Regions from separate parts of the Neobacillus oceani genome, predicted to be linked through region 2. Evidence: riboswitches for the same ligand, from Rfam matches in the RefSeq annotation. Region 2 holds a riboswitch; each other region holds the start of a gene.
The links. Region 2 has a riboswitch for S-adenosylmethionine ahead of V1499_RS17580 (methionine ABC transporter ATP-binding protein). Riboswitches for the same ligand answer to the same signal wherever they lie in the genome.
Positions count from the first base shown of each region.

Region 1 (10,223 bases), 150 kb from region 2:
AATCATAATTAAGCTCTTGGTTATCAAGCGCGAGCAGGATGCTCTTTTTCTCTGAAGCAAAAAACGTCCTGCCTCCATCTTCATAATAAAAGAAAGGCTTTATCCCGAAATGGTCGCGTGCGCCGAACAGCGTCTTCTCCTGTTTGTCCCAAATGACGAACGCGAACATCCCACGCAACTTTTGAACTGCTTTTTCCTTTAGATGGCTGTACAGGGCGATGATGACTTCCGTATCCGATTCCGTCGCGAATTCCAAACCTTCCTTTAAAAGCTCATCACGAAGCTCGAGATAGTTGTATACCTCACCATTGAAAATAATCCAATAACGCTCGTTTTCATATGTGAGTGGCTGGGCGCCGCACTCGATATCAATGATGCTCAATCGCCTGAAGCCAAACTGCACATGTTCGTCAAAATAGTATCCGTCATCATCCGGCCCGCGGTGGGTGATGATATCATTCATGCTTTTAAAAATCTTCTTTTCTTCGTCCTTGAAATTCTGTGCCTGCTCATGAACACATCCGATAAAACCGCACATATGTAGTTCACCTACTCCGATCATTGCATTTTTTTGACTGTGATAATTCGTTTAGTTGAGGTTTCCCTCGGCACCATTTACTTCCACTAAACGAGCGTAAGCCCTAAAGGGTAACTGTCCCTAAAGGTCCGATAAGTTGACCTGACCATCAGCGCGAAAACCACCTGTGATGGAAGGTTCACTCTATACTACCATTTTTCAAAAAAAATTTGCACTTACAGCTAGAGGAAAAATGAGGCAAATCCTTGATATTACACCAAAAACAGCGCCAGTAACACTATTTCACGGCGCAAAAGAAAAACGGGAGTTACATATTATAATGCAATTCCCGTTTTGTCCAATTATTTGGATGCCTGTTCCTTCAAAGCGGCAGCCTTATCTGTCCGCTCCCAAGGGAGGTCGACATCATTGCGGCCAAAGTGGCCATAAGCGGCTGTTTGTTTGTAAATTGGCTTACGAAGATCAAGCATGTTGATGATTCCGGCAGGGCGCAGGTCGAAGTTGTTTTCAATCAATTCAACAAGGACATCTTCGCTTACAGTGCCTGTTCCAAATGTATCAACCGCAATGGATACAGGGCGGGCAACACCAATCGCGTAGGCAAGCTGGACTTCAACCTTGTCGGCCATGCCTGCGGCGACGAGGTTTTTCGCAACATAGCGCGCTGCATAAGCCGCGGAACGGTCAACCTTTGTCGGATCTTTTCCGGAGAAAGCGCCGCCGCCATGGCGCGCATAGCCGCCATACGTATCAACGATAATCTTGCGGCCAGTAAGCCCGGCATCGCCTTGAGGGCCGCCGATAACGAAGCGTCCAGTCGGGTTGATGAAGTATTTTGTCTTTTCGTCAATTAGGTCTTGTGGAACTACAGGGCCGATGACATGCTCTTTTAGGTCTTTCTGGATTTGTTCCAGAGTCGCCTCGGGACCATGCTGCGTTGAAATAACAATTGTATCAATCCGGACTGGATTGTTGTTTTCATCATATTCAACCGTTACCTGCGTTTTTCCATCCGGGCGCAAGTATGGAAGTGTTTCATCCTTGCGCACTTCCGTCAGCCTACGGGAAAGCTTGTGTGCAAGCGAGATTGGAAGCGGCATTAGCTCTTCTGTTTCATTGCAGGCAAACCCGAACATAAGTCCCTGGTCCCCCGCACCGATTGCTTCAATTTCCGCATCGGACATGCTGCCTTCACGGGCTTCAAGCGCCTGGTCCACGCCCATGGCGATATCGGCTGATTGCTCGTCAATGGATGTTAATACGGCGCACGTATCGGCATCGAAGCCATATTTCGCGCGTGTATAACCGATTTCACGGATTGTGTCACGGACAATTTTCGGGATATCAACATAAGTTGACGTTGTAATTTCACCCGCTACGAGGACAAGGCCTGTTGTAACGGAAGTTTCTGCAGCGACGCGGGCGTTTGCGTCTTGTGCCAGGATCGCATCTAAAATCGAATCCGAAATCTGGTCGCAGATCTTGTCTGGATGGCCTTCAGTCACTGATTCAGACGTGAACAAACGGCGTTTTGATGGCATCTGGATTCCTCCTGTATCTTCTTTATAATGAGGTCAGCTGCATGGATTTTTTCCGGCCTGCCTAGCAACCTCGGTTTCACGGTACTCATTTCCCTAAGTAGTATGAAGTAAACCTGGGGGTTTTATGAATCCCCCGCTCCTAAAGATGCTGATTCGTAAGGCTGCAAATAAAAAACCTTCCCGTTTGAGGAAAGGTTGCCATTGAGTGGTTTGCGCCTTTCACTCTTATCGTTCAAGGCAATCGCCTTGCATCAGGTTTGGCACCTTTTCCGGGAAAAATACCTCGGGCAGGTTGCCGGGCTTCATAGGGCCTGTCCCTCCACCGGCTCAGGATAAGAGAGTATCCGTTCAAGGTAAAATCATACCACACAGTTGAAGCATGTCAATGATTTTTATGTTAAAAAATTATCTTCTAGAACCATTTAATTTTAATGGGAATTTTCATAATAAAACCATTAAATTGAACAGCTTCCATCCGCACACCTTTCGCCCATCCATTTATACCTGTTCCTGGCTATCCAATTGTAGATTGGAATACCGGCCTTTGCGGCAAACGGCAGGTAAAGGAGCAGTGCCGGCATGAAAGTAACAGGGAATTGGAGCAGCATTTTCCGGGCTGCAAAAAATCCTTTGTAAATCCTGCCGTTCCCATCAATTACGTGAAGCTCCCTGCGAAGGTCGATCGTGCGGAAAGCAGGCTTACGGCCCTCTTTTTCATATTCCTGAAGAGAAAGCCATTGGACACGGCCAAGCCAATCCAGTTTTTCTGATTTCGCCTTCGACTTATTGCACAGGACACAGTTCCCGTCATACAGCGCCAGCAGCTCCATCGTTCATCCCTCCAAAATTAATTATAAAAAAATAGGTTATTAGTATAGACCAATTATCCGAATGTGCTATACTATTCGTGAGATAAAAAAGCTCTTAACAAACAATAGGCAAAGGGGAAATTATTAAATGTTTGGTGTGCATAATCCAGAAACTCCATTCAAGCTGCTGAATGAAGAAAACCTTCTAGTCCAGCTTTCCGTTCCGGAACTGGTTGAAAAAGTGTTGAGCCGTGGAGAAGGGCTGCTGACATCAACCGGGGCAATCAGTGTTTCGACCGGCAAATATACAGGCCGTTCTCCAGAAGATAAGTTTATTGTCGAAGAAAAGTCCAGCAGGAGCAAAATTGATTGGGGCACGATTAATAAGCCCATTTCGGAAAAAGCCTTCTCCAACCTCTATAATAAAGTAATTGATTATTTAAAACAAAAAAATGAAATTTTTGTGTTTAATGGATTTGCTGGAGCGGATAAAAAATACAGGCTGCCAATTCAGGTGATCAACGAATACGCCTGGCACAACCTTTTTGCACACCAGCTGTTCATTCGTCCCGAGGAATCCGAGCTGACCGGCCATAACCCGGAATTCTCGATTATCTCCGCCCCTGGCTTCAAGGCAGACCCGGAAGTGGATGGAACCAATTCGGAAACGTTCATTATCATTTCTTTTGAAAAGCGGATCGTCCTAATTGGCGGAACGGAATATGCGGGGGAAATGAAGAAATCGATTTTTTCAGTCATGAACTATCTATTGCCCGAGGCCGGAATCATGCCTATGCACTGCTCGGCCAACGTTGGGATTGAAGGCGATGTAGCCTTGTTCTTCGGCTTGTCGGGCACGGGCAAAACAACCCTGTCCGCAGATGCGAACCGCCGCCTGATTGGTGACGACGAGCATGGCTGGTCTCCGAACGGCGTCTTCAATATCGAGGGCGGCTGCTATGCGAAAACAATCAACCTCAGCCGTGAAAAAGAACCGCAAATCTTTGATGCAATCTGCTTTGGGGCAGTTCTTGAAAACGTTGTGGTACAATCGGACACCCGCGTCGCCGACTATGATGATGGGTCGCTGACTGAAAATACGCGGGCCGCCTATCCGCTAGAGGCGATTAAGAACATCGTTTCGCCTAGCGTCGCCGGCCATCCGAACACAATCGTATTCCTGACAGCCGATGCTTTCGGTGTCTTGCCGCCAATTTCAAAGCTCACAAAGGAACAGGCCATGTACCATTTCCTTAGCGGATATACGTCCAAGTTGGCTGGCACCGAGCGCGGAATCACTTCGCCGCAAGCAACGTTCTCCACTTGCTTTGGCGCGCCATTCCTGCCACTTCCGGCAAACCGCTATGCGGAGATGCTCGGGGAAAAAATCCTTGAGCACAATGCGCAGGTATTCCTTGTCAACACTGGCTGGACCGGTGGTGAATACGGAACGGGCAACCGGATGAAGCTGGCATATACCCGCGCGATGGTCCAGGCGGCCCTTGAAGGGGAGCTAAGCAACATTGAAACGGTCCAGGACGAAATTTTCGGCCTGCATGTTCCGCTCCATGTCCCAGGAGTTCCTGACGAAGTCCTGCAGCCTGAAAAAACTTGGGCCGATCCTGAAGCCTATCGTGTAAAGGCGATAGAACTTGCCGAAAAATTCCGCAGCAACTTCAAAAAGTTTTCCAAAGTTTCTTCGGAAATCGCCGAAAAAGGCGGACCGATTATTTAATCAGGCAGTTTGTTAATAAGTTTAGATAAATAAAGCACGTGAGGGGAACGAGTGGTTTCCTCCACGTGCTTTTTCGTTTTTGTGACTACTAAACAGGATTATGACCGCTTGTTGTCACGAATCAGAGGCTTTCGTGACAGCTTAACTCAAATTTGCCCCTCGGTTGTCACGAATCGCGGGTTTTTGTGACATCTAAGCCAGTCATTCTCCTCATGTTGGTCTTCAACACATTCAAAGCTTGTACCTACAAATCAATTCGGTGAACTAAGGGAAATGAGCTCATATGTAATCCGGGTCTTTCCGCCTTCGAGCTCGACCTTCTTGATTTTTGCAGTACCGCTCGAATCCGCTTCGATAGTGCGCCGGATATCAACCGGTACATCGATTGGATAGAGGCGGTAGCCTTCTTTTTCCAAAAGGAATAGATTTTCTTCGAGCCTTTGCTCCCTGCCCTTTGTAATGATCATCGTATTCAACTCAAGTGGCATTCCCATTCACTGACCCTCCTCGTATGACTTTTTTATTATCATATCATTTGCCGCTATGGCTTTTCATCCACTTCGCTAAGTCCTCGACAACTTTCCTGTTGACCCCTGGCGGGAAGAAATGGTTGAATTCACCAAAGTACCAGCTATCGACCGGTTTGCCCAGCTCCTTCAGCCTTTTTTCCAAACGGTAGGCGTGCTCGGCGGACACGTTGCCATCCTGTACACCGTGGATAATCATGACCGGCACCTCAAGATGTTCCAGTCTATAAAGCGGTGTCCTGTATTGGTATCTCTCCGGATATTTCAAAGGCGTGCCCCCGATTACCCGCTTCATCATCCGCCGCAAATCCTTCCGTTCCACATAGGTAAGCGACATATCGCTTACCCCTCCCCATGTCGCCAATGAAGCGGCTTCCGGGAATTCGAGCGCTGTTAAAAGGGCCATAACCCCTCCCCGTGAAAACCCGAAAATATGGATGTCACGTACAGAAGGCAGCGACTTCAAAAGCTTATACGCGGAGAACGCATCCTGCCTGTCCTCTCCCGCAAAATCCTCATCTCCCTCGCCGCCTTGGTTACCACGGTAAAACGGCGCGAAAACCGTAAATCCTTCAGAAGCGAATTGGGCGATCCTTGCCGGGCGTACCTTTCCGACATTTTTGATGCCGCCTCTTAAATAGAGGAAACCATCCTCCGGCTCGTAGCCCAATGGCTTAGCTAGCATCCCTTTTACTTTCAGGCCACCGGAATAATAAGTGACAAGTGACAGGGCGACATCCGGATTGGGTGAAGGGAACCGCTGCTCCGTAATGATTTTTCCATCCTCTATTTCCATCCGAATCACTCCATCCAATTATTTTTCCAATATGGGCATTCACACAATCACGCCCGTTTCATACGATATCACAAGAGCAAACAGCCCAATTATTTTTACCCAGGAGGTATTTGCATGAGAAAAACGTTCAGGGCCGCCCTGATGATGCTGGCATGCGCAATGCTGATTCTTTCCGCGTGTCAGGAAAAGCCACAGGAAAAGAAGCTAGAAAAAGTTCGCGTCGCAGAGGTGACAAGATCCATTTTCTACACGCCGGAATATGTAGCCCTTGCGAAGGGTTTCTTTAAGGACGAAGGGCTCGATGTTAACTTGACCACAACGTGGGGCGGCGATAAAACGATGACAACGCTTCTATCCGGCGGTGCCGACATCGCCCTTGTCGGATCCGAGACATCGATTTACGTTCATGCGCAAGGCTCAAACGACCCTGTCATCAATTTTGCCCAACTGACCCAGACAGACGGCACCTTCCTCGTCTCCCGTGAAAAAATTGATAACTTTACCTGGGATATGCTGAAAGGCAAAACATTCCTCGGCCAGCGAAAAGGCGGGATGCCACAAATGGCAGGCGAATTCGTCCTGAAAAAGCATGGGATTGATCCTCACAAGGATTTAAAGCTCATCCAAAACATCGACTTCGCGAACATTCCCAACGCTTTTGCCGGTGGGACTGGCGAATTCGTCCAGTTATTCGAACCGACGGCAAGCATTTTTGAAAAAGAAGGAAAAGGGTATATTATCGCTTCGTTTGGAACTGAATCCGGACACCTACCCTATACCACATTCATGGCAAAAGAAAGCTATATGAAAAAAAATCCGGCGATCATCAATAAATTCACGAAAGCAATTTATAAAGCTCAGCAATGGGTGGCTGAAACAGATTCAAAGGAAATCGCCAAAGCGATTGAGCCCTATTTTGAAGATACCGATCCTGGCATCATCGAAACCGTTGTCGAGCGGTACAAGAGCCAGGGATCATTCGCAACCGACCCGATCCTGGATGAAGACGAATGGAACAATCTCCAGAATATTATGGATGAAGCGGGCGAACTTCCACAACGGATTGAACATAAAATACTTGTAAATACGGAAATTGCTGAAAAAGTAAAATGATTGCCGCAAAGGAGGCCATTTCATGAGTTTCCTAACGATTGAAGGGATATACCACACTTATTTCACGCAAGATACGGCAGTAACGGCCCTCTCCGGTATCGGGCTTTCCGTTGAGGAAGGGGAATTCATTTCCTTCCTCGGCCCGAGCGGCTGCGGCAAAACGACACTCCTTTCTATCATCGCCGGATTGGTCGAACCAACGGGCGGGCGGGTGCTGATAGGAGGCGGGCCGGTATCAGCGGCAAAACGCGAAATTGGCTATATGCTCCAACAAGACTATTTGTTCCCATGGAAAACAATCGAGGAAAATGTCCTGATCGGTTTGAAACTTGCTAATGCCCTTACGCCGGAACGTCGGGATGCGGCAATCAGGCTGCTTGAAGAAATAGGGCTGCCCGGAGTGGAAAGGAAGCTTCCAAAACAGCTTTCCGGTGGAATGAGGCAGCGGGCTGCCCTCGCCAGGACACTCGCCGCTGAGCCAAAGGTGCTTCTGCTTGACGAGCCATTTTCGGCCCTTGACTACCAAACGAAGCTGAAGCTTGAAGACCTTGTATCCTCAACATTAAAAGGACTTGGAAAAACAGCCATTCTCGTTACCCATGATATCGGTGAAGCTATCGCGATGAGTGACAGGATTTATCTCTTATCCCCAAGCCCCGGCAGGATTCATAAAATTTTCGTTATGCCTGAAAGCATAAGGCGGCTGACGCCTTTTGACTCAAGGAACCATGAGAGTTATAGCAAGCTTTTCAAAGAAATATGGAAGGAGCTGGAGTCCCTTGAACAATGAACCATCCATCAGCTCCCAACACGCTCTTTACCTGCTTTCCCTGAAAAAAGAAAGGCGGAAGGTGCGTTTTTTCCAGGCATTGATTTTTTTTGTCTTTTTTTCAGGCTGGGAACTTTGTAGCCGACAACAGTGGGTGGATCCACTCATTTTCAGCTCTCCATCGAAAATTTGGCACTTGATGCTCGAAAAACTGCAGGATGGGAGCCTTCTAACCAACCTTGGTATTACCCTGACCGAAACCATTGCCGGGTTTATCCTCGGGACTTTACTTGGAACAATGATTGCGGCGCTCCTCTGGTGGTCGCCCATTTTGTCAAAAATCCTTGACCCGTATTTGGTGGTCCTGAATGCAATGCCGAAAGTCGCCTTGGGCCCAATCCTAATCGTTGCTTTGGGGCCCGGCTATACATCGATTATTTCGATGGGAGCGATCATTTCGATTATCATCACAACGATTGTAGTCTATACTTCCTTCCGCGAAGTCGACCCGAATTACTTGAAAGTTCTTCAGACCTTCGGAGCGACGAGGTATCAGTGTTTCAGGGAAGCCATACTTCCGGCATCCTTCCCGACGATTATCTCCACGTTAAAAGTGAATGTCGGGCTTTCCTGGGTGGGCGTCATAGTCGGCGAATTCCTTGTTTCATCGAAAGGGCTTGGCTATATGATTATTTACGGCTTCCAGGTATTCAATTTTACCCTTGTCCTTTTGTCGCTGCTCATCATTGCTATCTTTGCAACGCTTATGTACCAGCTTGTGGCCCTATTGGAGAAAAAAATCGTAAAAAATTGATGGCAATCATGAACATTACCAAAAATGTACCGGCTGGCCAATCACGCCAGCCTTCCTATTCATTCCCAAGCTTTAATTCCTTTACCCTTTTTAGGCAATCACCCACGACATTGTCCTTCATAATAAAACTGTATTCTTCCCCAAACCGGAGTTCCTCAAGATTGCCGCCGACCATTTGGGGCCCGGAGGTTTCAAAATACGTTTCCAGGACTTTCACATCGCCTACTACCCCAAAGAAAACAGCTTTAACAAAAGAACCGCCGGGACTGGTTACCCGGTATTCGGCAATCCAATGCAGTTCGTCAAGTACCGCACCCGTTTCCTCAAGAACTTCGCGGCGGGCCGCCTCCTCCAGCGTTTCGCCTTTTTCTACCTTGCCCCCGGGAAATTCAAGGCCGCGCTGTCCGTGTTTCGTCAACAGCCACTTCCCCTTATGTACGCAAATGGCCAACACATGGCCCTGCTTTTCCTGAAAGGCATCACGGCAAAAAGATAGTACGACTTTGTTCCCGTTTATATCAAAAAATTCCTTCATACACTACCTCTCTAAAATGGGATGCTCCCATGATAATTACATTTTAATAGTAGCCCTCCTTCACCTTACTTTCAAATGAATGGCGAAAATTTTCGAATTATGGTTTTAGCGACGAAGATAAGGCTAAATGAAAGGAAGGGAAAGGATTGGAAGGAGGAGTATCATTTTTTGCGAAAAATACTTGTCATTGGCAGCATTACCCTTCTCTTTTTGCTGGCCGCCTGCAGCAGGGACAATGATGGGCAGGAAAAAGCAAAGTCCGATTCTTATAGCGTGGAACAGGTTATTACCAAAGCCGACGCAGCATTTGAAGGCCTGAAAAGCCTTTCCGTCGATCTTGCAATCACCCAGTATCTTGAGGAAAATGGAACCGGAACAAAGGGAAAGCTTTTCTCTGAAATCCACACGGATATGCTGACAGCTCCTGCAGCGTTTCACCAGACCTCTCACACCGAGAATTCCATTTCCGGCCTTTCCCAAATGTCGGAAGCTTATTATACGAAGGAAGGTATGTTCCTGAATGATGGGAGCGAAGCCGGATGGATAAAGGTTTCACCGGAGCAGGCAGCCCGGGCCATAGCAGCATCCAAGCAAATGAATCCCGCGGAAGAACTTCATAAGGCGGAAGGATTGCACGCCATCCTCTCAATGGTGGAAAACAGCGAGGAATATGTCGTCACTTTAAAGGCGGCGGGGGACAAACATAGGGAGGATCTGAAAAAATTCATAACGGCAAGCATGCCCGCGGAATTTCAGCGAAATACATCGTTGCTAGAAAACCTGGACATTAAAGATTTCAATTATGAACTTGTTGTTAACAGAAAAACCTTTTTCCCCTCCCGTTTTAGTGCAAAGGCCGAAATAGAGCTTTTCATCGCCGGCAGTTCTGTTACAATGGAACAGGAGATGAAAGGAAACTATTCCAACTTTAATAAAATAAGGGACATTACGATCCCGGAATCAATCCGTCAGCTTGCTGGAGAATGAAAATTCAAGCCAATGGATTTTCGGACAGTATCCCCATTTCCTCTATATGTTTCTTTGCC
Region 1 is NZ_CP143543.1:3,298,330-3,308,552, forward strand. It holds gene asnB (asparagine synthase (glutamine-hydrolyzing)) at 1-538, opposite strand, end outside; gene metK (methionine adenosyltransferase) at 880-2,079, opposite strand; SAM riboswitch class I at 2,302-2,418, opposite strand; gene V1499_RS16640 (thiol-disulfide oxidoreductase DCC family protein) at 2,535-2,909, opposite strand; gene pckA (phosphoenolpyruvate carboxykinase (ATP)) at 3,037-4,623, shown strand; gene V1499_RS16650 (DUF2584 domain-containing protein) at 4,875-5,117, opposite strand; gene V1499_RS16655 (alpha/beta hydrolase family protein) at 5,155-5,946, opposite strand; gene V1499_RS16660 (ABC transporter substrate-binding protein) at 6,106-7,059, shown strand; gene V1499_RS16665 (ABC transporter ATP-binding protein) at 7,082-7,849, shown strand; gene V1499_RS16670 (ABC transporter permease) at 7,839-8,642, shown strand; gene ytkD (RNA deprotection pyrophosphohydrolase) at 8,698-9,177, opposite strand; gene V1499_RS16680 (DUF6612 family protein) at 9,346-10,164, shown strand; gene V1499_RS16685 (hydrolase) at 10,169-10,223, opposite strand, start outside.
Region 1: another riboswitch for S-adenosylmethionine. It lies ahead of metK (methionine adenosyltransferase); the one in region 2 lies ahead of V1499_RS17580 (methionine ABC transporter ATP-binding protein).

Region 2 (10,223 bases):
CCGTCGCCCAGTGCTTGCGGAAAATCTCTTCGTTTTCCTTAAGCGCGGAGTCGGTATCCTTAAAGACGATCCCAAGCTTTTCAAGGTCTTCCTGCATATTATGGTAAACAACTTCCGATTCGTACTGGGCGGAAACCCCAGCCAAGTACTTCTGTTCCGCTTCCGGGATGCCGAGCTTATCGAACGTCGCCTTGATTTCCTCAGGCACCTCATCCCAAGAGCGTTCAGTCTTTTCGGATGGCTTGACATAATAAGTGATTTCGTCGAAGTTCAACGAATTCAGGTCCCCACCCCACTGAGGCATCGGCATCTTGTAGAAATGCTCAAGCGATTTCAGGCGGAAATCGAGCATCCATTGCGGTTCTTCCTTCATTTTCGAAATTTCCTCAACGATCTCGCGCGTCAGCCCGCGCTTCGACCGGAAGATGGAAACGTCCCTGTCGGCAAAGCCATATTTATAATCACCGATTTCTGGCGCTTTTTTAGCCATCACCGTTTTCCTCCATTCTTAGGTTTTTAAAGGCCTTTTTTTGAAAAGGTGCTTTGCGCCAACGCACAGTACCGGAGGCCCGATATTGTTGCCCTGCACGCACACCGCTTCCGAAGGCTTTCAAACCTATTCTTTAGTAGCATCCGCGAGTCCCTTTTCCATTGCTTTCCATGCCAGTGTCGCGCATTTGATCCGCGCCGGGAACTTCGAAACGCCGGAGAGGGCTTCGATGTCGCCGAGGTCTAGATCGTCGTCGTAGTCTTTTCCCTGCATCATATCGGAGAAAATTTTCGACAGCTTGAGGGCGTCGTCGATTTTTTTCCCTTTAATTGCCTGCGTCATCATCGAAGCGGAAGACATCGAAATCGAGCAGCCTTCCCCTTCGAACTTCGCATTCGTTACAATTCCGTCTTCAACGTTCATCGTCAGCTGGATCCGGTCGCCACAAGTTGGGTTATTCATATTGACAGTCAGGCTGCCATCCTCGATTACCCCTTTGTTGCGTGGGTTTTTGTAGTGGTCCATGATCACCTGGCGGTAAAGCTGATCCAAGTTATTAGAAGACATCGCTGAAATACTCCTTTGTTTTGACAAGTCCGTCAACGAGCCTGTCAACATCTTCTTCCGTGTTGTACAAATACATGCTTGCCCTTGCCGTGGCCGAAGCCTTCAGCCACCTCATCAGCACCTGGGCGCAGTGGTGGCCCGCACGGACGGCAACGCCTTCCGCGTCAAGGACAGTGGCGACATCGTGCGGGTGGACGTCATTGATATTGAAGGTCACGATGCCAGTGCGCTTGGCAGGATCCGTTGAGCCGTAAATCTTCATTCCTTCGATTCGGGACATCTTGTCAAGCGCGTAGGCGCCGAGCCTTCGGTCATGTGCGTCGATATTGTCCATACCGATTTCCTGCAAAAAGTCGATGGCAGCGCCAAGTCCGATGGCGCCCGCGATGATCGGGGTACCAGCCTCGAACTTCCACGGCAGCTCTTTCCAGGTCGACTCGAAATCATGGACGAAATCGATCATTTCGCCGCCAAATTCAATCGGCTCCATGTTTTCCAAAAGGTCCTTTTTCCCGTATAATACCCCAATTCCAGTCGGTCCGCACATTTTATGGCCGGAAAAAGCAAAGAAATCGCAATCCAAATCCTGGACATCCACCTTCATATGGGGTGCGCTCTGGGCGCCGTCGACGACCATGACCGCGCCATTTTCATGGGCGATTTTGGCGATTTCCTTGACCGGGTTCACTACACCGAGTACGTTGGAAATATGGACGACGGAAACGATTTTCGTGTTTTTCGTAATCGTCTTCCGCGCATCATCGAGGGAAATCGTGCCGTCTTCCTGAAGAGGCATGTATTTCAGTGTGGCGCCGGTCCGTTTTGCGGCCTGCTGCCACGGTATGATGTTGCTGTGGTGTTCCATCGGGGTAATGACGATTTCATCGCCTTCCCGTAAATTCGCCGTGCCAAAGCTGTGGGCAACAAGGTTTAGTGCTGTCGTCGTCCCGCGCATGAATATGATTTCCTGGGTCGATTTGGCATTGATGAACTTTCGCGCTTTTTCCCTGGCCCCTTCAAAGGCGTCAGTCGCCTTCGTGCCGAGCGTATGGACCCCGCGGTGGACGTTGGAATTATATTCGCGATAGTATTTGTCAAGCGCTTCAATGACCTGAACCGGCTTTTGGGAAGTCGCGCCGCTGTCAAGGTAGACGAGCGGCTTTCCGTTTACTTCCTGGTTCAAAATTGGAAACAGCTGGCGGATTTCGGCTGAATTCATCATCTTACTTTCCTCTCAATCACTTCGGTCAGCTGCTTTTTGACCCCTTCAATCGGCAGCTGGTTGACGACCGGCGCAAGGAAGCCGTGAATGACAAGGCGTTCTGCCTCCGATTTCGGAACTCCCCTGCTCATCAGGTAGTACAGCTGGATTGGGTCGACACGGCCGACAGAAGCTGCGTGGCCCGCGGTAACATCGTCTTCATCGATCAAGAGAATTGGGTTCGCGTCTCCGCGCGCTTTTTCGCTAAGCATCAGGACACGTGATTCCTGAACGGCATTCGATTTGGTCGCGCCATGCTCGATTTTGCCGATACCGTTGAAAATCGACGTTGCGCTGTCCTTCATGACGCCATGCTTCAGGATAAAACCTTCTGTATTTTTACCAAAATGGACAATCTGTGTTGTAAAGTTCTGAACTTGTTCCCCGCGCCCGACAACGACTGTTTTCAGGTCGCCGTGGGAACCGTCGCCGACAAGGTTCGTCACGTTGTCGGAAATCGTGTTGCCATCGTTCATCAGGCCAAGCGCCCAGTCGATCCTTGCATCCCTGCCAGTGACGCCGCGGCGGTTTACATAAGTCGTAATGCCTTTGGCCAGAGTGTCAACCGCCCCGTATTGGAGGCGTGCGTTCGTGCCAAGGACAGCTTCGCTGACGATATTGAACACGCCTTGTCCATCGACAGTTGAAATGTAGTTTTCAACATATGTCGCCGAGCTGTTGTCGTCAACAACGACAATGACATGGTTGAACAGGTTCGTTTCGGCATTATCATGGAGATAAACAGCCTGGATTGGCTCGCTTACTTCAAGGTTTTTAGGAATGTACAGGAACGCGCCTCCGTTCATCAATGCCGCATGCAGCGCTGTGAGGCGGTGCTCGTCAACCTGGACGGCCTGGTTCATGAAGTAACGGCGCAGCAGGTCGCCATGCTCCTTCGCTGCCGTGAAAATATCGGTAAACACAACGCCCTGATCCTTTAGATCCTGTGACAGGGAAAGATAGGCCGGCGTGTTGTTCCTCTGGATATATAGGTTCTTTTGGCCTTCGATATCGACAAGCGCCTTTACATCATCGGAAAGGTCATTCAGGGATGTGAAAGGTTCGCTTTCGACTGTGTGGCGTTCGAACTGCGTAAAGTTCCACTTATCAATCTTTGTTTTATCGGGCCTTGGCATTGGCAGAGAATCGAGGCTGGCAAAAGCCTTCAGACGCAATTCCTCAAGCCATGCCGGTTCGGCCTTATCTTTTGAAAAAGAGCTGATGAACTCTTTGTCAAAAGGCAAAATGGTTTCAGTAGTCATCTCTAGTCCCCCTAATGCTTATGCTTCTTGGCCGACAGTTTCATCTTCAATGCCAAGCTCTTGCTTGATCCACTCGTATCCTTCCGCCTCAAGGCGCTTCGCAAGTTCCGGTCCGCCCGATTTTACAATACGGCCCTGCATCATAACATGCACATGGTCCGGGGTAATGTAGTTTAGAAGGCGCTGATAGTGTGTAATAATTAAACAACCGAACTCTTCGCCACGCATTTGATTGATTCCTTTGGATACGACCTTCAACGCGTCGATATCCAGACCGGAGTCGATCTCGTCAAGAATGGCAATTTTCGGCTCAAGCATCATGAGCTGAAGGATTTCGTTCCGCTTCTTTTCACCGCCGGAGAAACCTTCATTCAGGTAGCGCTGGGCCATGTCCTGGTCCATTTCAAGGAAGTCCATTTGGGAGTCCATCTGGCGGATGAATTTCATTAATGAAATTTCATTGCCTTCGCCCCTGCGGCTGTTGATGGCTGAACGTAAAAAATCGGCATTGGTTACGCCGCTGATTTCGCTTGGATATTGCATCGCAAGGAAAAGCCCCGCACGCGCGCGCTCGTCAACTTCCATTTCAAGGACGTCATCGCCGTCAAGCGTAATGGAACCACTTGTTATTTCATATTTAGGATGTCCCATAATCGCGGAAGAGAGAGTCGATTTCCCTGTTCCGTTAGGGCCCATGATCGCATGGATTTCCCCGCCTTTTACTTCAAGGTTTACACCCTTCAAAATTTCTTTCCCTTCGATCGAGACATGAAGATCTTTGATCGTTAAAGTTGATCCACCCATATCAATACCTCCGCTACTAATGAGGAAGTCTGCCCGGCTAAATTGCGGAAACTTCCATTCTCATTTTATTCTCATTCCAATCTTATAACAAATCAAATGTGTTAGCAACCCTCTAAACCGAATGTTTCGGCGCTATCGGATTGTCACTGAACCAGGCAGAATGAGAATTTCCCTTTCGATTTTTCAAGGGTATTGTCCCCTTGCCCGGACAGCTTCATGTATACACGCTTTAACAATAGCTTAAAAAAAGCCGAAAAGCCAATGATACGGTCCACTGGCTCTCCGGCTTTCTTCCTATTATATAGTATGTCCATCCCGCAAGAAGGTGTTCCCATCCGGGAGCGCCTTCTTTCAGGGTTTTTTTTCCTAGAAAATTTTCCGCTCTATATCCGCAATCATCCGCTGGCTTTTCACATATTCCCTCTCGCGGCGCTGCTCAACCTCCATCCGCACGTCATGCTTTAGCTTGTACTCCTCGTACCCAACCCCATGAGATCCTTGCATCGCTTTCTCCATCTCGGATGTATACCTCATGTTAAGCTTTTCCACAAATAAAACGTCCTTTCGTTTACCCATTGCGTTTGGTTTTTGTAAAATGGCCATTGACTCTTGCATTGAATTTCTCCGACTTTAAGTGTATACCCTTGGACATTTTATAAAAACAAATTTCCGGACGGTAAAGGGAGGAACTTGTGGAAAAATGTTCCTGTTGGGGGTAGGAATGAAGATAGTATCAATCTCAAAACTCCTTCAAAACTGTCTTCATAGCTCCGATGTTGATTGAGGTCTCTTCCAATTGCCATTACGGAAGGATTATCTTTTTACTGCTTCAGCTGGTTGAGTTCGTCGATTGCTTCCTGGACGAGGGTGACGCCTTGGCTCATGGCAGCGCCGCCGCCGAATGCCGCAGTGACGCCGACTGTTTCAAGAATTTCATCCTCGGACGCCCCTTGGTCAAGGCAGCCTTTCAGGTGATAAATGATACAATATTCATCCTGCGCGTGAAGGGAAACGCCAAGCGCAATCAGGTGCTTGTCCTTTTGGGAGAGGGCGCCTTCCTTAAAGCATTCCTCTGTGAACGCGTTGTACAGGCGCGCTATTTCGGGCATTTTTTTCGTAAAGACGCCAAGGCCAGCTTTATATTCGTATAATGCTTCTTCAGTTGAATTTTTGGGCTCGTGAAAATGTTCCATTTCTTCCACTCCTAACGATTCATTGTCCTCGTTAGTATGAAGAAATGGCCGGGGAAGTATGCGTATTGACGGCAGGCTTCCATCCAAGGATAAACAAAAAACGGCCCCCATTTAGAATGGGGGCCACCAAATTAGAAGTATCACATTTTTCCTAAGGAAAGCCGGTCCGCAAGCCGATTATTCGGATACCGGAACGACTGAGCCTTTGTACTTTTCAAGAATGAAGTCCTGAATTTCCTTGGAGTGCAGGACTTCCAAAAGAGTTTTGATTTTGTCGCTGTTTTCATCGCCTTTGTTGACAGCGATGATGTTGACGTATGGTGAATCAGATTCTTCAATGGCAATTGAATCTTCAATTGGGTTCAGGCCTGTGTCAATTGCATAGTTCGAGTTGATGAGCACTGCATCGCCTTCACCTTGGTTGTAGATTTGCGGCAGAAGCTTTGCTTCGTATTTCGCATCGAATTTAAGGTTTTTAGGGTTTTCAACGATGTCTTCAACAGTCGCTTCAACTTTGTTAACGCCATCTTTCAGCTTGATTAGCCCTTTGCTTTCTAGCATGGAAAGGATGCGGCCATGGTCAGGAACAGAGCTGCTCACAATAATGTGCGCGCCATCTGGCAAATCATCAAGGCTCTTGTATTTCTTGGAATAAACGCCGATCGGCTCAATGTGGACTCCGCCAGCGTTGGCAAAATCATAGCCATTTTCCTTGATTTGAGCTTCAAAATATGGAATGTGCTGGAAGAAGTTAGCATCAAGTTCCTTTGCGTCCAATGCTTTGTTAGGAAGAACATAGTCCGTAAATGTTTTGATTTCAAGGTCGATGCCTTTTTCTTTTAAAATCGGCTTCGCTTCTTCAAGAATCTCAGCATGCGGTACGTTTGTAGCGCCAACAACGAGTTTGTTGTCGTCTTCCTTTTTGTCGCTTCCCGCTTTGTTGTCATCGGAGCTGCCGCAAGCAGCGAGTACGAGGACAAGGGCGAATGTTAAAAGTGTTCCAAGCCATTTTTTCATGTTCTCTTCTCCTTTGTTGTAAGTAAACTATCAGCCGCGCGGACTGAGGGATTTATCTTTTATCCAATTTACGGGTAATCGTATCCCCGATTAATTGAATGATAAAAACAATAATTAGGATGATGATAGTTGCCATAACTGTTACGTCATTGCGGCTTCTCTGGAAGCCTTCAAGGTAAGCAAGGTTTCCAAGTCCTCCAGCGCCAATCGCGCCGGCCATTGCCGTGTAGCTGACAAGGGCGATCGCTGTAACGGTAATTCCGGAAACAAGCGCCGGCATTGATTCGGGCAATAGCACTTTCCAAATAATCGTCCAGGTTGACGCGCCCATTGATTTGGCCGCTTCGATGACACCTTTATCAATTTCACGCAGCCCAATTTCAACCATCCTCGCGTAAAACGGCGCCGAACCGATAATGAGTGCCGGCAATGCGGCATTTTCCCCTATCATGGACCCGACTACGAAAACCGTGAACGGGATGAGCAGGACAATCAGGATGATGAAAGGAATTGAACGGAAGACATTCACAAAAGCTGCAATGATTTTATTAATGAATGCATTTTCCCAAAGGTTGCCCTTCCCAGTAAGGAAGAGAAGCAATCCAAGGATGATGCCGAGGACAAATGTAACTGCAACGGATATGCTCGTCATGTAAAGCGTTTCACGTGTTGCCGCCCACATATTTTCCCAGACGACATTCGGGAAATAGGTTTCAAGCATTCGCAATCACCTCCACGCCTACCTGCTGGGAATTAATATATTCCAGCGCCTTTCCGAGTTCGCTTTCCGGTCCATCAAGATGAAGGAACAGAGTACCGTAGGATCCGCTTTGCGTTTGTGAGATCTTTCCCTGCAAAATATTGGCCGTTATATCAAACTTCCTGATCAAGTTTGTGATAAGAGGCTGTTCAGTCGCCTCGCCGACAAATGTGAGCTGGATGACCTTTCCGGATGGAAGGCGTTCGAGTAGATGCTCTACCGCATCCTTTGTTTCCTCAGGCTCCGTTACCTGCTGGACGAATCGCTTCGTTATTGGCTGCTGTGGATTCTTAAAGACATCCAGCACCGGGCCGAGCTCAACGATTCTTCCGCTCTCCATAACGGCGACGCGGTGGCAGATTTTCCTGATAACATGCATTTCGTGGGTAATCAGGACAATCGTCAAACCGAGCCGCTTGTTAATGTCGACCAACAGGTCAAGAATCGAATCCGTCGTCTGCGGATCGAGAGCGGATGTCGCTTCGTCGCAAAGCAAGACCTTTGGGTTATTCGCAAGCGCCCTAGCAATGCCGACACGCTGCTTTTGCCCGCCGCTTAATTGTGACGGGTACGCATTTTCCCTGCCCTCAAGGCCGACAAGCTTAATTAGCTCATCGACACGCTTTTTGCGCTTCGGCCCCGAAATTCCGGCAATTTCAAGCGGAAACGCGATGTTTTCCCGGACTGTGCGTGACCAAAGAAGATTGAAATGCTGGAAAATCATTGAGATTTCCTGGCGTGCCTTCCTAAGCTCTCTTCCCGAAATTTTCGAGATTTCACGGCCTGCAATCGTTATGGATCCTTCGGTTGGGCTTTCTAGCCTGTTCAGCATCCGGATCAACGTACTTTTGCCGGCGCCGCTGTACCCGATAACGCCGAAGATTTCCCCTTCGCGTATATCGAGATTGACATTATCAACCGCTGTCAGTGTCCCATGTTTTGAAGGAAAGCTTTTTCTGACATTTTTTATCGAAATCATCGAATCACCTTCTTTACACCCATTTACCCATCATGCAGGGCAGCAATCATGCCTTGTTCTATCTAATCCTATCGTTTGAATATACAAAAGGATTCATTCCGAAAAAAGTAAAAAGCCTTTCTGCAACCGGGCAGAAAGGCATAATAAACATTTATCCTTTCTCCCATCTCCCAAAGCGAACGCTTTGTGTGAATTGGCACCATTTCACAGAAATCATCCTGTGACGGTTGCCGGGCTTCATCGGGCACATCCCTCCACCTCTCTTGATAAGAGTAGCTAAGCTATTCAATTAATCACGATTGCTATCGTATCATGGCGAAATTAAGGTGTCAATAAAGAAGTTTTTGAACTAGGGCCGGAAATATCAGGCAGGATTGCACAATGGAAAATCATCTACAATCCCCTAAAAATAAAAACCCGCTCCATAAGAAGAGGGGCTATCTCCTCTTATCTTTACAGGGAGTCTCCCTGCTGGAATTGGCACCGTGCTTTCACCGGTTGCCGGGCATCATTGGGCCATTCCCTCCGCCTCTCTTGATAAGAATTATAAAATTTTTAGAATCTTGCCAAAGATTTAATGAAAGTTTATCTTAATACATAATTCCCGTCAATAGGGAATTTTTTCAAACTCATTTTCCTTTGCCAAAAGAAAGATCGATTCAAGCTTCAGCACAGTGCGGAAAGACGCATCGATATTTATTGCCCGATGATTGAGCAGATCGCGTATTCTTTTCGTGCCGCAAAGCAGTTCGCTGATAGCTTCAGGGCTTCCCGTGATGTTTGCAAGCAAGGGTTTGCTTAGGATCTCACCGTTTGAAACAATCGCCTTACCGTCCCCAAACTCCACAAGAGAACCTCCAATTTGTATATAAACCGTCTGGCTGCTGCCAAATAAAGAATGGATATGCGGCTTTTTATTAAAATTGGCACAGAACCGATGAATCTGCTCAATCATTGTGAATCCCCCCTGCTTACTTAATTCATTTCCGGAAGTAGGAATCCTCCATTATTCGTTCGACAAAATCTTCATAAGCAGGCTTCTTTTGTGTTTTTTTCAAAAAAATCCGCCAAAGCTAAAAGGTAATGCAAAAATTCCGGGGAAATATGTCACATTCCGGCAGCTTTTGGAACCTGGGAAGCCTGGTTTTTTAAAACCTTCCTCCCGAAAACAAGATAGAAGTAAACAGAACTAATTAAGTAAAGGCTTGCGGTTATCGTGAAGACATATGCATAGCCCCAATAGTCGCCGTACCTGACTACGATTCCGGTTGAAACCGGCCCCATAAACGCCCACCCTAAATTGAAAACAGTCTGGTTGATCGAATTGGCCAATCCCTTCATAGAATCGTCAACACGTGACATGATGAGCGAACTTTGAATCGGGTTCCCGGCATTCATGAGCGCCTGCCTGAACAGGAAACCAATCGCGGCTAGCCACAAGTTTTCCGTGTAGGCGGTCAAAAGCAGGAATGGAAGCGACAACAACTGCAGGATAACGACAGCCCTAACCTCCCCGACGCGCTTGACGACCTTGGGCCCGATAATCATAGCAAAAGCGGTTGCCGCCTGGCCAAGTGAAATGATGAATCCGGTCGTCGATGTTGAAGCCGAAAACCGTCCCGCAAAATAAAGATTCAGGTACGGAATGACGAGCCCCGCCCCAAATCCAATCAGCATTTGCGCGATTGCAAAAAGGGCAATGATTTTGAAACCGCTCCAATTAAACGCGGCTTTTTTCCTTCCGGCGTCATCTGTTTGCGATTTTTCCATACGATTGGCGGGGGTCCTGAACTTAAAGGCCGGGATCGCTCCTCCCAAATAAATTGCGGCCCCGATCAACAGAGTGATCCTCAAGCTTTCAAGACTGGTGAAAAAAAGGCCGAAAAAATC
Region 2 is NZ_CP143543.1:3,448,695-3,458,917, forward strand. It holds gene sufB (Fe-S cluster assembly protein SufB) at 1-490, opposite strand, end outside; gene sufU (Fe-S cluster assembly sulfur transfer protein SufU) at 617-1,057, opposite strand; gene V1499_RS17545 (cysteine desulfurase) at 1,047-2,276, opposite strand; gene sufD (Fe-S cluster assembly protein SufD) at 2,276-3,580, opposite strand; gene sufC (Fe-S cluster assembly ATPase SufC) at 3,599-4,384, opposite strand; gene V1499_RS17560 (hypothetical protein) at 4,751-4,999, opposite strand; gene V1499_RS17565 (carboxymuconolactone decarboxylase family protein) at 5,206-5,577, opposite strand; gene V1499_RS17570 (MetQ/NlpA family ABC transporter substrate-binding protein) at 5,755-6,594, opposite strand; gene V1499_RS17575 (methionine ABC transporter permease) at 6,647-7,315, opposite strand; gene V1499_RS17580 (methionine ABC transporter ATP-binding protein) at 7,308-8,333, opposite strand; SAM riboswitch class I at 8,494-8,606, opposite strand; SAM riboswitch class I at 8,778-8,877, opposite strand; gene V1499_RS17585 (hypothetical protein) at 8,941-9,288, opposite strand; gene V1499_RS17590 (MFS transporter) at 9,441-10,223, opposite strand, start outside.

Region 3 (10,223 bases), 1.4 Mb from region 2:
ACGAACTGACTGATGAAGAAATGGAGGCAGCCCTGCAGAAAGTAAAGCTTGGCCATTTTTTGCTGGAAGATCCGGTATTTGAAAAAGAAGAAAATCTGGAGCAAGGGAGAATCATTGAGTCCGGTTCTTTCGCAAAGCTCGTTCGGAAAAAAGGGTATTTTTATGAAATGAAGAAATTGAAAAGTATTTGCTTTAGGGAAGAAACTATTCCATTGGGCCGCAAGCCTTTTAGGGGCTAGTTTTTTTCTAGTGAAATAAAAGACATATACTAAGATAAGCACTACCCAAACAGGTAGTACTCATCTTAGTATTCAAATCAAAATTATCTGCCTGCCTGAATAAATCGTACTGCATTCAAACCAATCATCTGACAAGGCAAAGCAGTGTTTCCATCAGGCAAAATCGGGGCGATGGATAAATCGGCCACTTTAAGATTCCGGGTGCCGAAGACATTCAGAAATCCGTCTACAACACCCTCTTCTTTAGTGTTGCCCATCCGGCACTGTCCCCCATAATGGTTTAGAGCAGTATAGGAGGCTCTGACATAGTCTGCGAGCTGGGCTCGTTTTTCTTGCTCATCCCTTAAATGAAAAATATTTTCAGATGGGTATACAACACGATAAACCCCTTCTGGATCTATTCTGCGGGCTCTTTCCATTATTTCGAAAGTATCAATATATCGATCAATCATGTAATTTAAGTCATCAGGATTTTCTAACGGGTTAAAGGAAACGGATGGAAGAGCCTCGGGATCGCTGTGCGCTGCCAAAATGGTTCCCGTGCTTTTGGGGTTAAGGTCGACAATGCCAATACTCATAACATTGGTAGGGTTATCGGGATTAAATTCCCAATTATTTATTGTGATATCTGGACCAGGTACAAATCTTGGTCCTATGTTACCTAATAATTGAAGGCGCCGTCCTGATCGCTGTACCCCATCTTCCTTTTTAAAAGCGCCTATTGGTATAGGTTGATCTGGATCTTTTTCCATGACCCTTAGAAGCCTTGATGTTTCCACCTCAATTCCGATCCCGACGGCATAATGGGTTTGAAGATTATGCCCGACATTTGGGCTTTCAACTACTGTAATAATACCCGCCTTAGCCAAATCCTCTGATTTTCCTATGCCTGAGCGCTGTAAGATAACCGAGGACATATTTCCAGCACATACGATGATTCCTTTACTTGCTGAAGCTTTTTGTGATTTTCCGTCCCTGACAAACTCAACAGTCCTGGCAACAGGGATTCCTTCATTTTCTGTAAAGAGAATTTTATTTACGGTCGTCTTGGTTAAAATCGCCAATTTTCTCCGGCCAACTCCAATCTCATCAGGGTTGAATTCATTTCCCTGTGTGACTATATGTTCATTTAAATACCCAGTTGCAGTAGATGAACGTATGAATCCGCCATCAACCTCTTCCTGGGTGTATTGGGACCTGAAAAACGTGCAATCTCTTATCCCTGTATTATAATCTTCAACAATAGGAATATCTAAAACATCCGATGTTGCCCTAGCCAAAACTGTAGTAAGTCCTTTGTTGGGGATTATTTGCTGTCTAACAAAAATCGGTCCGTCTGTTCCCCGTTCTTCGGGTTCTTGTGACTTCCCTGTATAGGTCTCGTTTTTAATGAATAGTGGGCGGACATTTTTGTAACTCCACTGGGGTCCCACCAAATTTGCCCACTCATTATATAGGTTGCTGCTGCAACGTACTGCCAACATTGCGTTATGCTCTGAACTTCCACCGATTGCTCTTCCGTTTGATAATAGAAGCTGGCGGCCTATCGTTGGTTCAAGTCTAGAAAGAACAATTAAGGAATGCCTATTATCACTTGCTAAAGCAGAGGATATTGCTCCTGAAGGACTGCTTAGTTCTTCAGTCATATTTGTTCCAGCTTCTAGAACAAGCACTGTAGTCCTTCTATCATCCGTTAATTTTTTTGCAATTACGCCTCCTGCTGTTCCGGCACCAATTACGATATAGTCGAATGGTTTTGTTCTTGACATCAAATCATTCCTTTCAAAAGGAGATACTGCAAACGCAAAATTATTCCGGACAAGTTCTTGCCCGCTAATAATTATTTATAAGTATTAATTTTTTTAAAGATAAATATAGGCCTCCTTTTACTTTAATAATCAGTTTATGAGTAGAATTTCAGAATTGTTATTACTTTTATTCTGTATTAATTGCCGAGTCTTCGTGCAAAAGTTTTTTATATGTACAACTCTTGATACTGAACAGCTTAATTTAATGGGGGATTGAGACACTTTGCTCTCTCAAATATAGATATAGGCAACGCTCTTCAATAGGACTTCGTAAAGCGATAAATAAAGCACCTCCCAGTAATGGAAGGTGCCCAAAGATTATTCTTGTAACATCATTTCAAGCTCCAGTATTGAATTCGCTAGGATTTCTTGAGTCAATGGGATGTCCATGAAATGAATCGATTCGTTTGAAGCAAGCGCATTGGCCGCTATGACTTTGGCTGCGCTTTCGGTGGAAAGGATGCCAAGGCTTTTTAGGCTGTATGGCAGGCCGGTTTTTTTGTAAAAGGGAAGTAACTCCAAAACTTCTTCTTTCCTGTCCTCGAGCATTAGCTGGACAAGGATTCCGTAAGCGACTTTATCCCCGTGAAGGTGCTGATGGGATTCCGGCAAATGGGTGAGGGCATTATGGATGGAATGGGCCCCGGCAATCCTTCCGAACCGGTCGCCAAAACCTCCAACCATTCCGCCTGCCATAATGATCGTTTCACAGACCTTTACAAGTTCCGGGGTAATCGTTGCCGTTGCCGCGGCTTCAAGCGCCTGCTGGCCGAAAGCAAGTAAATTCGTTTTGCATAGGAGGGCTGCTTCTCTCGCAATTTGCATTGGCACGGTCCAATTTTCAACCTGCCTGAGCAATGCGTCCGCTTCATACCATTTTGCGAGTGTGTCCCCGATTCCTGCACGAAGATAAGCGGGAGGGGAGGTGGCCAGGATTGCTGGCTCGACAAGAACGGCTAGGGCACTTCCTTTGAAAATGGAATAGTAAAGGAATCGGCCGTCATTGTCATAAATTACGCTTAGCGGTGTCCAGGCTGCACACGTTGCCGCAAGAGTTGGAATTAATAAGAATGGAACCGAAACAAGGTTTCCGGCCGCCTTTGCGAGGTCAAGTACTTTCCCGCCGCCAATTGCGATGATTGCATCAAGGCCTTTATTTTTAATGAGCCCGCCAATCCGTTCGATTTCTTCAATAGAACATTCCCCGCAATACGTTTCATGCCGCGCAACGATTCCTTTTGGAAAAAGAGATTTTGCCGCGTTCCATGAGTTTTTTCCTGTCAACAAAAGGGGCTTTCTTAGTCCATGGTTGGCAAGGATATCGGGGAGGGTATCTAGAATCCCGGACTCACACGCATAATAATTTGGTGCGCCCCGGACTTCAAGTTTCATGCTGCTCATCTCCTTATAAATGAAGCCAGCCCATAACGGTGCTGGCTTCTTAAAATGATTATTTTTCAAAAAAAAGTTGTTAAAAATGTTCCGTTTCAGGCAACGCAACGGTTACAGCGCAGCGCCAGCAATCCTCTTAGCGGTTTTTCATCCATTCAGGCTTGCCGAACCCCTGGAAGTCGCTGTCGATTGTCTTTTCGAATTCTTCTGATTCAACTGCGGCCTTCAGGTCTTTTGCAAGCTGAGAATCAAGGTCTTTCGTATTGACAACGACGCGGTTGCGGTAATCATCCGGCATATCTTCCAGCTGAAGTGCATCGAGCAGGTTCATTTTTGCTGCAAGGGCGAAGTTGCCTGGTACAAGGGCAAGGTCTACGCTTTCAACAGAGCGTGGAAGCTGGGCTGCCTCGATCGGAGTGAACTTAAGCTTCTTTGGGTTATCCTTAACATCCTTTTCTGACGCTGTTAGTGGATCGATTGAAGAGTCAATTGTAATGAGATTGGCGTCTTCAAGCACACCCAGCGCCCTTGCTAGGTTTGTCGGGTCGTTTGGCAGGGAAACCGTGCTGCCTTCCGCGACTTCATCGATTGATTTGAATTTCGTAGAGAAAATTCCCATTGGGGCAGTCGGAACGATGACGAGTTCAGAAAGCTCCAGGTTGTTTTGTTTCGCGAAGTTTTCCATATAGATTTTGTGCTGGAACAGGTTTGCATCGATATCGCCATTTCCAAGGGCAAGGTTTGGCTGGACGTAGTCGCTGAATTCAACTACTTCAACTTTGTAGCCATTCTTTTCAAGGACAGGCTTGATCGCTTTTGTCACCATATCGCTGTATGGGCCAGCGGTAGCACCGATTTTAATGTCTTTCTTCTCGGCTTTTTCCCCGCCTTTGGAGGCGGATTGGCCGGAATTGCCACAGGCAGCCATGACACCGAGGCTTAGTACGAGAATAAGGGCAAACAAAACTTTTTTCATTTTGGAATCTCCTTTGTTGTTTTAATTTATTTTGAAAAGCAAAGTGCTTTTGCAAAAGCAGGTTAACGTCTGTCGACTTTCCGGCTGATCGCATCGCCAGATAGCTGGATAATCTGGACCAGGCAAATCAAGACCACGATCGTAACGAGCATGACGGTGTTATCGTAGCGGTAATAGCCAAAGCGGATGGCAAGGTCTCCAATCCCGCCGCCGCCAACAATGCCGGCCATCGCCGAAAAGCCAATCAAGGAAATGGTTGTCAGCGTGACGCCTTGGATTATCCCGGGCCGAGCCTCTGGGAGGAGGACATCCTTGATAATCATCCACGGAGTCGCGCCAACCGCAACAGCCGCCTCGATAATTCCCTTATCAATTTCCCTCAGGGAGGTTTCTACCAATCTCGCAAAGAACGGAATGGCGGCAACCGAAAGGGAGACACTGGCGGCAATCGGACCGATTGTTGTTCCTGTAATCAATTTTGTCAGCGGCAAAAGGCCGACAAGCAAAATGATGAACGGAATGGAACGGATCATATTGACCAAAAAGCCAAGAATCGATTTAATCGGCCTGTTTTCAAGGAATAATCCTTTGTCCGAAATAAACAGCAGCACTCCGAGCGGCAGGCCAACGACAAGTGCCACGCCCAGTGAAATAAGGACCATTTGGAGAGTCTGGAAAAATGCCTTATTCAGGTCAGGGAGCATTAGTTGGATTGTTTCAACCATGTGCAATCACCTCCACGTTATTGGTCCTGTCGATGAGATAGGAAATGGCTTTATCAATTTCTGTTTTTTCACCAGTCAGTTCCATAATGAAAATTCCTAGGGGAACCGATTGAATATACTCGATTTTTCCATGAAGGATATTGCCTTTCACCCTGAATTGCTGAAGTACATCCGATACAATCGCTTCCTCGGCCGCGTTGCCCTTAAAGGTGATTTTTATGACAGTGCCCTCACGCCTTGCCAAAAGATGTTCCGGTAGCTCAAAATGAAGAACGCTGTTAATGAAAGCCTTTGTCAGCAGCTGCTTTGGATTGGCGAAAACATCGTAAACCTGGCCTTCTTCGATGATTTTTCCGTCCTGCATAACCGCAATCCGGTCACAGATTTCCTTTACAACATCCATTTCATGGGTGATAAGCACAATGGTAAGGCCAAGCTCCCGATTGATTTTTTTTAAAAGAGAAAGAATGGACTTCGTCGTACTCGGGTCCAATGCGGATGTCGCTTCATCGCACAGAAGGACATTCGGGTCGTTTGCGAGGGCCCTTGCAATCCCAACCCGCTGCTTTTGCCCGCCGCTCAGCTGGGCCGGATAGACATCCCGTTTATCGGTGAGCCCGACAAGCTCGAGCAGCTCGGTTACCCGTTTTTCAATCTGGGATTTATTCTTTCCAGCCGCTTTAAGCGCGAACGCAATATTCTCGAAAACCGTCTTTGAGGAAACGAGATAAAAGTGCTGAAAAATCATCCCGATTTTCTGCCTCGCTTCACGCAGCTTTTTATCCGAAAGGGAGGTAAGCTTGAGCCCATCGATGGTAATCTCGCCCGAGGTCGGTTTCTCAAGCAGGTTGAGGCAGCGGATCAATGAGCTTTTTCCTGCACCGCTGTAACCGACTATCCCGAAGATTTCACCTTTTTTAATCTGAAGCGAAACATTGTCGACCCCTGTAACCGTTCCCTTTTTCGTTTTATATATTTTTACAACTTTATCGATTGCGATCATGGATATCCCTCCTGGATCGTTCCTAAAACATTATTTTTCCATAACAAAAAGCCTCTTTCATTCAGAAAGAGGCATCGTAAACAATTTTGTTAACGACTTATCTTCCAGAATGAATCCATTCTGCAGGAAGTGGCACCGTACCCAAACTTGGGGGTTGCCGGACGTCATAGGGCCTGATCCCTCGGTCTCTCTTGATAAGTGTTTATGTATGAAATTAACAATACTTATCTTAATCCCTGGAAAAAAGGCTGTCAACAGCCAATTTCCACAGAATTTTCTTGTTAACGCTTACAATGTTGCTAATTAAGGGAATTATCGAAAAATATTTTTTAAAAGAGTTATTAGCTTCTAGATTGCACAGATGTAGAATTTTCGGAAAAACTGGCCTTTAGCCAAGGGCAGTTTGAAATGAGGCAGACCCCTTGAAGAGACTTACCTTAAAGGCTCCGAACCAGGCAAACTTTTGGGGGAAGAATCCATTTAGACTTTCGTATATCGTTAGTTGATGTGGGGCATATTCGCTTTTTGTTTACTTTTTATGTTAAAAACCGTCTAATTGAGAAAGGGGGGGTTGTTTTGAAAATTAAAACGTTAACATTTTTGATATTTGCTTATTCGATATTTTTCATGGCAGGCTGTACGAATGGCAACGAAGGAGACAGGGCGATAGAGGCTGAATTTTTCAGAATGGGAGCATTTATTGAGGCTAATGGAAAAGAGTACGAACTAAAACGAGGGGGCTATAGATGGGAAACCAGGTTGAAATCAGGGCAAACCAGGGTTGAAATGACAGATTACGCATCCCCTTTTCAAATGGCCTCAAGTTTAGAGGCAATCAAATTAGAACCGAATCAACACGTAAAGATCTTAAATGAAGGCGACCCGCAAATAGAGGTATATGAATGGACAGAAGGTGGAAGAGAGAATAAATATGAACTAACTCGAAATCAATTTGTTACCCCTGCCGATAAAGGTGAATACATCTTTGAAGTTTTTTCAAAATGGAAAAACGGCGAGGCTTCGTATGCTTTTGTGGTGGAAATACAGTAAAACGGTATGATAGTGAATATATCCTTTTTGGCCGTATTATAGAATAAAAGGAGCTAAAAAATGGAGCTGTTCGACCAGTTGATGAAAGAAGCAAACTATTGGATTCGTTTTGAACTAGGGCTTGATGAATTAAAAAGCAAGGATTACTTTAATGAAATCCATCATCGGGTATCCTCGATTTTTCATTCCCTTTTTTACGAGAAAGATACGGTCCTGCTAATCGCAACAGTTAATCAACACATTGATTACAGAGGATACGACCTGCCTGGAATCCATCGTTTCATTAAAAATACCAATTTAGTAAAACGGTTGAAAGTTGAAACCGTCCCTTATGAGCATGATGAAGAGGAGTTAGAAAGAAAAACCACTCGATATAGTTTAAGGGTAGAAAAAGGGGACTTGCGTTGGGGATATCTTTTTCAAGCGATTGCAAATAAGGATTTTGGCAGGAAACCAACGATTAACGGAAATATTTATCTCCTTAATTTGACTAGGAAAACAGTGTTGCACATGTATGATGACCGCGGCTGCGATGTTTATAGTCTGGAGAAAGAAACCCTGCTGCCTATTTACCATAAATTCAGGAAGTGGATTTTGGACTATAATCGGATACAAATTGACCACATATTCCAAGAAGGATTATGTGGTTACTCTGAAACCTCCAATGAATTGGAATATAGACTTAAGATGAATGAACAGAAGGCAAAAGAAACGAAAATCAATTTATTTTTTACAAATACATGCGTCATCACTCACAAGCTGGAAATTCCAAAAGAAGCTGCAGAACAGTGTGTCAATGAAATGAGGCAAACAGGGTTTCCAATTGAAGTTGATGAGGATCATTTTGATAACATTGTTGTTAAGGCCATAAAAACTGAGGCTTTGGCACTGATTGATTATCAGTCAGAACTTATGTCTTTGTACGCCAAGAAATATAAAGGTAAGTATAACGGCTGGTCAGCGAAAAGGGCTTTTTAATTATTCTGGACGTCTGGGTGCATGAAAAGTTAGGGGTATTGCCGTTTGGCCTCGGGCCGAAGTTTCCGTATTTTTTTCAAAACGAGAGGTGAATGAAAGATGAATTTCAAACTGAATCCCGTAGCAAATTTAAAAAATGAGTTTAATGGATATACCGTCGCGTCCGCATCTTTGGGCCCAAGGGGAGAAATTTGCATCCTTGGGGTGAATGAAGTCCCTGAAAGAATTGATGGGATGTTCCCGCCTGTGCAAACCGAAACCAGCCACAATTACAAGGTGATTATATTAGGAAACGGTTACAGGCAAGAGGTTGAACTTCCAAATCAAAGTTGGAATTACCATTTCATCCAATTAATCGACGAGAATCACATTCTCCTGGTATGCGCGAGGGCTGAATTATATGAAAATGGCGATTATGACCGTAACGCGAAAGTATTTGATATGGATGGCAACCTCATTCGCGAGTTTTTGCTTGGCGATGGCATCTAGGATTTATATGTTACTCGCGAAAATAAAATCTGGACTTCGTATTTTGATGAAGGCGTTTTTGGGAATTATGGCTGGGATAACCCGATTGGAGCGTTTGGGTTAAGGGCATGGGATTCGGAAGGAAAGGAAGTCTATACATATCCAAATGACGACCCGCACTTCATCAGCGACTGCTATCCGCTTAATGTTGCCACGGAAGAGGATGTATGGTTTTATTTTTACACGGAGTTCGACCTTGGAAGATACCATTATGGAAAATTAGAGTATTACCGACCGGATGTTAGCGGTTCGGATAGCTTTATCCTCTATAATGGGTATTTTTTATTTCGAGGCGGCTATGAAGACCGGAATCAATATACTCTTTATAAAATGGGGCCTGGGAATCGTTTGACTAAGGTAACGACACTTTCACTCGCCAATGAAACAGATAATTTGCTGACAACTTATCTTCTTAGCTGCCGTGGGCCTGAGATGCTTTTTGTAAGTGATAATAAAGCAGTGTATGTGTTACATCTTAAAGATCTATTGCGTGAGAGAGGTTTTCTGGAAGGTTAAATCCTCATGGAAAAGGAGCAATACTAATGAGGTTATTGAAAGTTATTTTTGGAACCATCATTTTATCATTAATAATTTCACTCTTTGGTTCGTTAAAAAACTTCACCCCACTATCAAAGAGAGAACCTGATGTTTACTATTCATCAATTGGGGAAAGTTTCATCTTTGCATTTATGTACATTACGCCGTTTTTGCTCTTGACGAGTATAATAGCTTTTTTGATCTATGTACTAATGGAAAAGATACACCGTTTGTCAAATATTTATAAGGCCTTTAAGGTTGTTTTAAGTATATTTATAGCAGCTTCTATCACGGCGCTAACTCTTTTTTTATTTGACAATAACAATGAAACCAACGATATTTACCTGATACCGCAAGGGTTTGAAGGAGACGTTTACGCTTTCTATAATTTAAAGGGAGCACCGAGGGTTAAAACTGAGGATGGTTATGAAGTCCATGTAATTAATGAAAAAGGTTATTTTTTAACATCGAAACCTGATATGGACTATGGCACTGTAACGGATAAATATTTTTATGTAGATGAAAAAGGGAAACGAACTCCTATTAGCAATAAATGTGTCAGCTTATTCGGTACTGGCGGATTTTCAACAACTTCAGGTCATGTAAAAATAGATCTTCGTTATACTGGCTTCAAGCTAACAAAAGATCGTTGTGGCCAGGAATTTATGACGGAAACTTATGGTTCGGGAGAAAATAAAGAAAACATCATCGATGAAATCGTAAAGGAATACTACGGAGTTGAACTTGGACTTTAACCCTTAAAGGGAAGCTGGTTGGAGAGAAATTGTTTTTAGGGTAATTATGAAACGAAATAGAGGAGCCGGTCGGTATGTCTTATGCACCGTTTAAAATCCGTATTTACGCTTTCTTACTAGATTACCTTGTAATCGTTTTATACGGTATTTTTGTAGTAGGAGCGATTTCTTTTGTGTTTCGATCCCATTTTACCCCCTTATTTTCAAGTTCCCCTGTAACAGCTGAACTGAC
Region 3 is NZ_CP143543.1:2,023,913-2,034,135, forward strand. It holds gene V1499_RS10025 (ATP-binding cassette domain-containing protein) at 1-239, shown strand, start outside; gene V1499_RS10030 (GMC family oxidoreductase) at 323-2,008, opposite strand; gene V1499_RS10035 (iron-containing alcohol dehydrogenase family protein) at 2,366-3,439, opposite strand; gene V1499_RS10040 (MetQ/NlpA family ABC transporter substrate-binding protein) at 3,576-4,415, opposite strand; gene V1499_RS10045 (methionine ABC transporter permease) at 4,478-5,140, opposite strand; gene V1499_RS10050 (methionine ABC transporter ATP-binding protein) at 5,133-6,143, opposite strand; SAM riboswitch class I at 6,238-6,344, opposite strand; gene V1499_RS10055 (hypothetical protein) at 6,720-7,193, shown strand; gene V1499_RS10060 (DUF3885 domain-containing protein) at 7,254-8,171, shown strand; gene V1499_RS10065 (hypothetical protein) at 8,271-8,660, shown strand; gene V1499_RS10070 (DUF6843 domain-containing protein) at 9,242-9,991, shown strand; gene V1499_RS10075 (RDD family protein) at 10,066-10,223, shown strand, end outside.
Region 3: another riboswitch for S-adenosylmethionine. It lies ahead of V1499_RS10050 (methionine ABC transporter ATP-binding protein); the one in region 2 lies ahead of V1499_RS17580 (methionine ABC transporter ATP-binding protein).